DNA from 2 places in the Actinoplanes sp. NPDC019969 genome. Region 1 is predicted to be linked to the other one. Evidence: riboswitches for the same ligand, from Rfam matches in the RefSeq annotation. Region 1 holds a riboswitch; the other holds the start of a gene.
What was found. A riboswitch is a leader RNA that binds a small molecule or an ion and turns the genes downstream of it on or off. The one in region 1 is predicted to bind glycine.

Region 1 (3,745 bases):
AGCACGTGCGACGCGCGCAGGTCCAGATCGGAGTCGCGGGAGGCGAAACCGTACAGGTGAGCGCCGCTCACGGTGGCGAAGAGCAGGGGATACGGCAGGGCGGTGGCGGCCTCGGCGGCCCAGTGCGGGATGTCGAGGGTCACCGCAGATTCCTTTCTCGTACGGCTACCAGAACCCGGTCCACGGCATCGACGTCCGGCCGCTGGGGCAGGGTGGTGTGCGCGGCAGCCTCGGCGAGTTCCTCCTGGAGCCGGCCGGCCCACGCGGCGACCTCCGGCCACCGGCGCTCGCCACGGCGTACCGAGAGAAGGTCTTCCCGGTGTGCGGAGACGTCGACCAGCACCTCGCCGGTGCGCAGCACGTGGGCGCCGGCCATCAGCAACCGGATCATGTGCATGGCCTGCTTGACGTTGACCTCGCCGGTCCGTTCCCGCCGGTTCGCGACCTTGGTGAGCTGGTCGCGGGCATAGCTGCCGTAGGTGTCGGCGACCCGCTGCGACAGGAACGCGTGCCGGACGCCCCGCAGGTCGGCGCCGTCGGGAGTGATCGACTCGACGAGCGGGGACCACAGCACCTCGAGGACCGTCGGGTTGCCCTGCAGCGCGAGCGTGCAGAACCGCTCGAACTCCCAGGAGAACTGCTCCTCGGCCGGCCCGTCCAGGTGGGTGGGCGGCTTGCCGAGCGTCCAGAACGCCCGGGTCGGCGCGACGAACACACCCCGGCGGTCGTGGTCGGAGTCCGGGCGGTGCAGACCGTACGCCCGGGAGCCGACCACGACCGCGAGAGCGGTGTGCCGTTCGACAAAGTCGATCATGACGCCGCAGGGTACGGCTACAGGTCAAGCACCGTCGCGTCGATCTCGTCCAGCTCGCTCTGGTCGATGCTCAGGTTGCCCAGCGCGGCCACGTTGTTCTCCAGCTGCTCGACGCTCGACGCGCCGATGATCAGGCTGGTCATCCGCTCGTCGCGCAGCGCCCAGGCCAGCGCGAACTGGGCCAGCGTCTGCCCGCGCCGCTTCGCGACGTCGTTGAGCGCGTGCAGCCGTGCCAGGGTCTTGTTGTCCAGCGCGCTCTCGTTGAGGAACACGCTGGTCCGGATCCGCGAGTCGTCCGGGATGCCCTTGAGGTAACGGTCGGTGAGCAGACCCTGCTGCAGCGGGCTGAACGCGATGCAGCCCGCCCCGGCCGCCTCCAGGGTGTCGAGCAGCCGGTCGTGCTCGATCCACCGGTTCAGCATCGAGTACGACGGCTGGTGGATCAGCAGCGGCGTACCCAGCTCGCGCAGGATGTCGGCGGCCCGCGCGGCCTGCTCGCTCCTGTAGTTGCTGATGCCGACGTAGAGCGCCTTGCCGGACCGGACGATCGCGTCCAGCGCGGTCATCGTCTCCTCGAGCGGCGTCTCCGGGTCGGGCCGGTGGTGGTAGAAGACGTCGACGTAGTCCAGACCCATCCGCTTCAGCGATTGATCCAGCGACGAGACCAGGTACTTGCGGGAGCCCCAGTCGCCGTACGGGCCGTCCCACATGGTGTAGCCCGCCTTCGACGAGATGATCAGCTCGTCGCGGTGGTGTTTGAGGTCGGCCTCCAGGATCCGGCCGAAGTTCGTCTCGGCGCTGCCCGGCGGCGGCCCGTAGTTGTTCGCCAGGTCGAAGTGGGTCACGCCCAGGTCGAAGGCACGGCGGACGATGTCACGCTGGCGGTCGGCGGGACGGCCGTCGCCGAAGTTGTGCCAGAGGCCCAGGCTGATGGCGGGGAGCTTGAGACCGCTGCGACCAGCACGCCGGTAGATCATTTCGGCGTAGCGGTCGGCGGCAGGGGTGTACGTCACATCGCACACCCTAGGACTCCCGGTCCCGCCCCCGTTCGCTGGTAGGTTGACTCTTGCCGGCAACACCCATGCGGGAGAGACCCTGGAGCCACAGGGCGCCGAAGAGGCAAATCCTCCCCGGAAACTTTCAGGCAAAGCGAACCGCGTGGGCAGGCGACTCTGAAGTACCCGATGTCTGGGTATGACAGAGGGGGAGGTCTGTTTCTCCGACCTTCTCACGCTTGGAGTCGCCCATGACGTCCCCGTTCGTTTCCCGTCACATCGGCCCGGACGCCGACGAGCAGACCCAGATGCTGAAGGCCATCGGGTACGGCTCGGTCGACGAGCTGATGGACGCGGCCATCCCGCCCTCGATCCGGTTCCGGGGCGAGCTGAACCTGCCGGCCGGCGCCTCCGAGGAGGAGACGATCGCCGAGCTGCGCGCGATCGCCGGCCGCAACGTGCTCGCCACCCCGATGATCGGCCTGGGGTACTACAACACCGTCACGCCCGCCGTGATCAAGCGGAACGTCCTCGAGAACCCCGCCTGGTACACCGCGTACACCCCGTACCAGCCGGAGATCAGCCAGGGCCGCCTGGAGGCCCTGCTCAACTTCCAGACCATGGTCACCGACCTGACCGGCATGACCACGGCCAACGCCTCGATGCTCGACGAGGCGACGGCGGTCGCGGAGGCCATGACGCTCGCGCGCCGTTCCTCCAAGAACAAGAGCAGCGTGTACGCCGTGGACGCCGACACCTTCCCGCAGACCCTGTCGGTGCTGCGGACCCGCGCCGAACCGCTCGGCATCACGATCGTCCTGGTCGACCTCGACACCGAGGAGCTGCCGGAGGACTACTTCGGCCTGCACCTGCAGTACCCCGGAGCGTCCGGCGCCGTCCGTGACCACGCGGCGCTGGTCGAGGCCGCGCACGCCAAGGGCGCCCTGGTCACCGTCGCCGCCGACCTGCTCGCGCTGACCCTGCTGCGTACTCCCGGGGAGATCGGGGCCGACATCGCCGCCGGCACCACGCAGCGGTTCGGTGTGCCCCTGGGCTTCGGCGGCCCGCACGCCGGATACCTCGCGGTGCGCGCCGGCCTGGAGCGGTCGCTGCCCGGCCGCCTCGTCGGGGTGTCCAAGGACGCCGACGGCAACCGGGCCTACCGGCTCGCCCTGCAGACCCGTGAGCAGCACATCCGCCGCGAGAAGGCGACCTCCAACATCTGCACCGCCCAGGTGCTCCTGGCCGTGATGGCCAGCATGTACGCGGTCTACCACGGCCCCGCCGGGCTGCGCCGGATCGCCGAGGAGACCCACGAGTACGCCTGCTGGATCGCCGGGGCGCTGCGCGAGTCCGGTATCGACGTGCCCGCCGGGGACTTCTTCGACACGGTGACCGCCGTCGTGCCGGGCCGGGCCGCCGAGATCGTCGCCGCTGCCGCCGAACGCGGCATCGACCTGCGGCTGGTGGACGCCGACCGGGTGTCGGTGTCGTGTGACGAGACCACCACGGGCGAGCACGTGGCCGCCGTGGTCGCGGCGTTCGGCGCCGACTCGGAGGGCGTCTTCCCGGTGCACCGGCTGCCGGGCCGCGCCACCGAGTACCTCACCCACCCGGTGTTCAACACCCACCACTCCGAGACCAGCATGCTGCGCTACCTGCGCAAGCTCTCGGACCGGGACTACGCCCTCGACCGCGGCATGATCCCGCTCGGCTCCTGCACGATGAAGCTGAACGCCACCACCGAGATGGAAGCCGTCACCTGGCCCGAGTTCGCGAACATCCACCCGTTCGCCCCCGCGTCCCAGACCGAGGGGTACGAACACCTCGTCGCCCAGCTGGAGACCTGGCTCGCCGAGATCACCGGCTACGACGCGGTGTCCGTGCAGCCCAACGCCGGCTCCCAGGGCGAGCTGGCCGGTCTGCTCGCCATCCG
Region 2 (3,745 bases), on a different contig from region 1:
GTGCTTCGTCGACGGGTACGAGTGGGTGATGACGGCGAACGTGGTCGGGATGAGCCAGTACGCCGACGGCGGGCGGATGAGCAGCAAACCGTACGCGGCGGGCGGCGCCTACATCCACCGGATGAGTGACTACTGCGGGGGCTGCCGGTACGACCCGAAGGTGCGCGCGGGGGCGGACGCGTGCCCGTACACCGCCGGGTACTGGAGTTTCCTGGCCCGCAACGAGCAGCGGCTGGCCGGCAACCACCGGATGCGGCAGCCGCTGCAGGGCCTGCGCCGGCTGAGCGACCTGGACGCGCTGCTCGATCAGGAGAAGGCCCGCGGGTCCCGCGCCCCGTGATCGGTCCCGGTCAGCACTCGATGACGTTGACGGCCAGGCCGCCGCGTGACGTCTCCTTGTACTTGATCTTCATGTCGGCGCCGGTCTCCTTCATCGTCTTGATCACCTTGTCCAGGGAGACGTGGTGCCTGCCGTCGCCGCGCAACGCCATCCGGGCCGCCGTCACCGCCTTCACCGCGGCCATCCCGTTGCGTTCGATGCACGGGATCTGCACCAGCCCGCCGACCGGATCGCAGGTCAGGCCCAGGTTGTGCTCCATGCCGATCTCGGCGGCGTTCTCCACCTGCTCCGGGCTGCCACCGAGCACCTCGGCCAGCCCCGCCGCCGCCATCGCGCACGCCGAACCGACCTCGCCCTGACAGCCCACCTCGGCGCCGGAGATGCTCGCGTTCTCCTTGAACAGCCCGCCGATCGCACCCGCGGTCAGCAGGAACCGCACGATCCCGTCCGGTCCGGCGCCGGGCACGAAGTCCAGGTAGTAGCGCAGCACCGCCGGGATGATGCCGGCCGCGCCGTTCGTGGGCGCGGTGACGACCCGGCCGCCGGCGGCGTTCTGTTCGTTCACGGACATCGCGTAGACGGTCAGCCACTCCAGCGGGTCACCGTCGGCGGCCAGCTTGCGGGCGGTCTGCGCGGCACGGCGACGGACCTTGAGACCCCCGGGGAGTACGCCCTCCGCGTCCAGCCCGGCGTCGATGCAGCCGGTCATCACCTGCCAGATGCCCAGCAACCCGGCACGCACCTCGGCCGGCGCGCGCCGCACGGATTCGTTCTCCAGCATCAGACGGGAGATCGACAGGCCGGTGGCACGGGTCAGCGCCAGCAGCTCGGCGCCCGAGGAGAACGGGTGGGGCAGGGGCGTGTCGTCCGGGCGTACCGCCGCAAGGGTGTCCCCCACGACGAACCCGCCACCGACGGAGAAATAGGTCTTCCGCAGCAGTTCGGCGCCATCGGCGCCCAGCGCCGTGAAGATCATGCCGTTGGGGTGCTCGGGCAGCGACCGCCGCCGGTGCAGCACCAGGTCCAGCGCGAACCCGAGATCGTGCACCGACGGCTCCAGGCCGGTGTCGACCGTCTCCGGGTCGTGGCCCATCAGCCCGAGCAGCACCGCCCGCGGCGTGCCGTGCCCGTGACCGGTCGCGCCGAGGGACCCGAACAGCTCGGCCCGCACCCCGGTCACCGGCGCGTCCAGGTGCCGGGCGAACAGGCGGGCGGCACGCATCGGCCCGACGGTGTGCGAGCTGGACGGCCCGATCCCGATCGAGAACAGGTCAAAAACGGACACAGCCACGGGAGGCTCCTCGGAGGTCGGCCTCCCTCGCTCTGTCATGTCTGCCTGAGAGGTTCGCCGCGGAGAGCGGCTTGCACCGTGGGCGCAGCCCGGGTGGGCTGTCTTTCCAGAGTCGCCGGACCGCTGCGGTACGTGGGCCTGAGAGATTCTGAGGGAGAAGTTGCTCCTTCGGCGACCCGCTGTTTCCGGCGGATGCTCTCCCGCGGCGGCGTCACGGCGAAAGTGTTCGGTTGTGGGCTCGAACCTTACTACGCAGATCTGCGTACGGCGGGGCCGCCCGTGGACGGACGCCGGATCCGCCGCGATGATCCAGAGTCGAGCCCATGTCCGCTCGCCTCCGCACCGTGCTCTGGGCCCTGATCGTCGTGGCTTGCCTGGTTCTCATCGCTCCCTACCTGCGCTTCGACACCCGCGTCGAGGTACGGGACCCGCTGCACTACGCCGTGCTGGTGGCGCACGTGCTGACCGCGGCCGTGGCGCTGGTGCTGGGCCCGCTGCAGTTCATGCCCGCGGTACGGGCACGCCGCGCCCGGCACCGCCTGATCGGCCGGGTGTACCTGCTCGGCGGGGTGCTGCCGGCGGCCGTCACCGCGGTGCCGGTCGCGATCTGGTCGGCGAGCCCGCTGACCCGGGTCAGCCTCACAATCGCTGCCGTGTCCTGGCTGGTCACGGCCTGGCTCGCCGATGCGGCCGCCCGCCGCCGTGACATCACCACCCACCGCGAGTGGATGACCCGCAACTACGCGCTGACGTTGCTGGCCATCACCGCGCGTCTGATCGTTCCCGTGGTCCTGCTGTTCCGGGTGACGGTCGCCGGGGACAGCGGGGCCTCGATCGCCGACACCGCCACTTCGCTGATCCCGATCGGCCAGACCGCCGGCTGGATCGTCAACCTGGCGATCGCCGAGACCCTGATCCGCCGCCGCCGATCTCGTGCCGAGCCCACTTCGTGCACTCCGCGCCGTACCGTGACTCGCGGTACTCGCTGCCGGGGGTGAGCGAGGAGAAGAGCCAGCGGGATTGCCCGTCGCTGGTTTCGACGCGTTTCATCTCGTACGACTCCAGGTGCGCCCGCTCCTCGCCGTCCTTGCGCATGGCACCGCGCCAGTGGCCGCGGTCGGTGCAGAACGTCACCGTCATCTCGGGGCCACCGTAGTCGTCGACGCCCATGAGCTTGACCCAGAGCGGACCTGTCGTCCGGTCGGCGTCGGTGACATCGGCGATGCCCTCGAAGATCACCTCGTAGGCGATCTCGGTGACGAGCATCCGCCCGACCGGGATGATCGGACGGTAGTCGGCCGAACCCCACCTCCAGTAGTTGAAGACGAGAGCCCGCCGGGCGGCGAGGATTCTGTCGGTCTCCGGCGCCTGCGTCAGGTCCCAGGTGATCGGCACCTCCTTGGTCCCGTCGATCGGCAGCCGCCGGTACGCCTCCTCGTACGTCATCGGCAACGCCGTTCCGCTCGGCGCCGGCGAGGGCGAGGGGTCCACGGTGCCGGTGCAACCAGCCGTCATCAGACCCACCATCACGGCGGCGACCGCCGCGGCGCGTACCTTCACTTCTGTCCCCTCGTCTTCGGACCTTCGCCCCGTCGGCCTCAGCGGTGGCCTCACCGGAACGATCGTCAGGACGCTATCAAGGCGATGAATGGACTCGGTGCCGTCACGGCTCTCCGCCGCGGCCGTGACGGACTTGCGGCCAATTTACTAAGTGCGCATACTATTCGCCATGAAGACGATCGCTGCCGCTCGGATCACCTCCGATGTCCGGCCCGAGGCCTTCTTCGAGCGCTGGGCCGACGTGACCGTCACCCTCGCCGGGCCGCTGGCCTTCTTCTGGAACGCGGTGCTCGGCAAGGACATCGGGCGCGGCCTCAGCGGCGACCTGGCCCGGCTCGAGAAGGCCGCCCGCGCGGTCGAGGTGCGGGCATGAGGCACTGGCTCGGGGTGGTGTGCCGCGATCACGTCCAGCGCGGCACCCGGCTGGGTATCGCCCAGCTCGGGCACGGCAAACGGGACGGGCTGGCCCGGCTCGCCGCCGGGGACTGGCTGGTCTACTACTCGCCGCGGACCAGTCTGCGGGGCGGTGTGCCGTTGCAGGCGTTCACGGCCCT

Region 2: it holds a riboswitch for glycine, as region 1 does, so the genes downstream of both, ACZ3II_RS28385 (L-serine ammonia-lyase) here and gcvP (aminomethyl-transferring glycine dehydrogenase) in region 1, are expected to answer to the same signal.

What each region holds. Positions count from the first base shown of each region.
Region 1 covers NZ_JBVHFK010000013.1:217,558-221,302, forward strand. The annotation lists gene ACZ3II_RS33985 (nucleotidyltransferase domain-containing protein) at 1-143, opposite strand, end outside; gene ACZ3II_RS33990 (nucleotidyltransferase domain-containing protein) at 140-814, opposite strand; gene mgrA (L-glyceraldehyde 3-phosphate reductase) at 832-1,827, opposite strand; glycine riboswitch at 1,889-1,981, shown strand; gene gcvP (aminomethyl-transferring glycine dehydrogenase) at 2,061-3,745, shown strand, end outside.
Region 2 covers NZ_JBVHFK010000010.1:140,784-144,528, reverse strand. The annotation lists gene ACZ3II_RS28390 (cryptochrome/photolyase family protein) at 1-340, shown strand, start outside; gene ACZ3II_RS28385 (L-serine ammonia-lyase) at 351-1,670, opposite strand; glycine riboswitch at 1,662-1,743, opposite strand; glycine riboswitch at 1,748-1,844, opposite strand; gene ACZ3II_RS28380 (DUF2306 domain-containing protein) at 1,955-2,629, shown strand; gene ACZ3II_RS28375 (hypothetical protein) at 2,520-3,191, opposite strand; gene ACZ3II_RS28370 (hypothetical protein) at 3,361-3,564, shown strand; gene ACZ3II_RS28365 (EVE domain-containing protein) at 3,561-3,745, shown strand, end outside.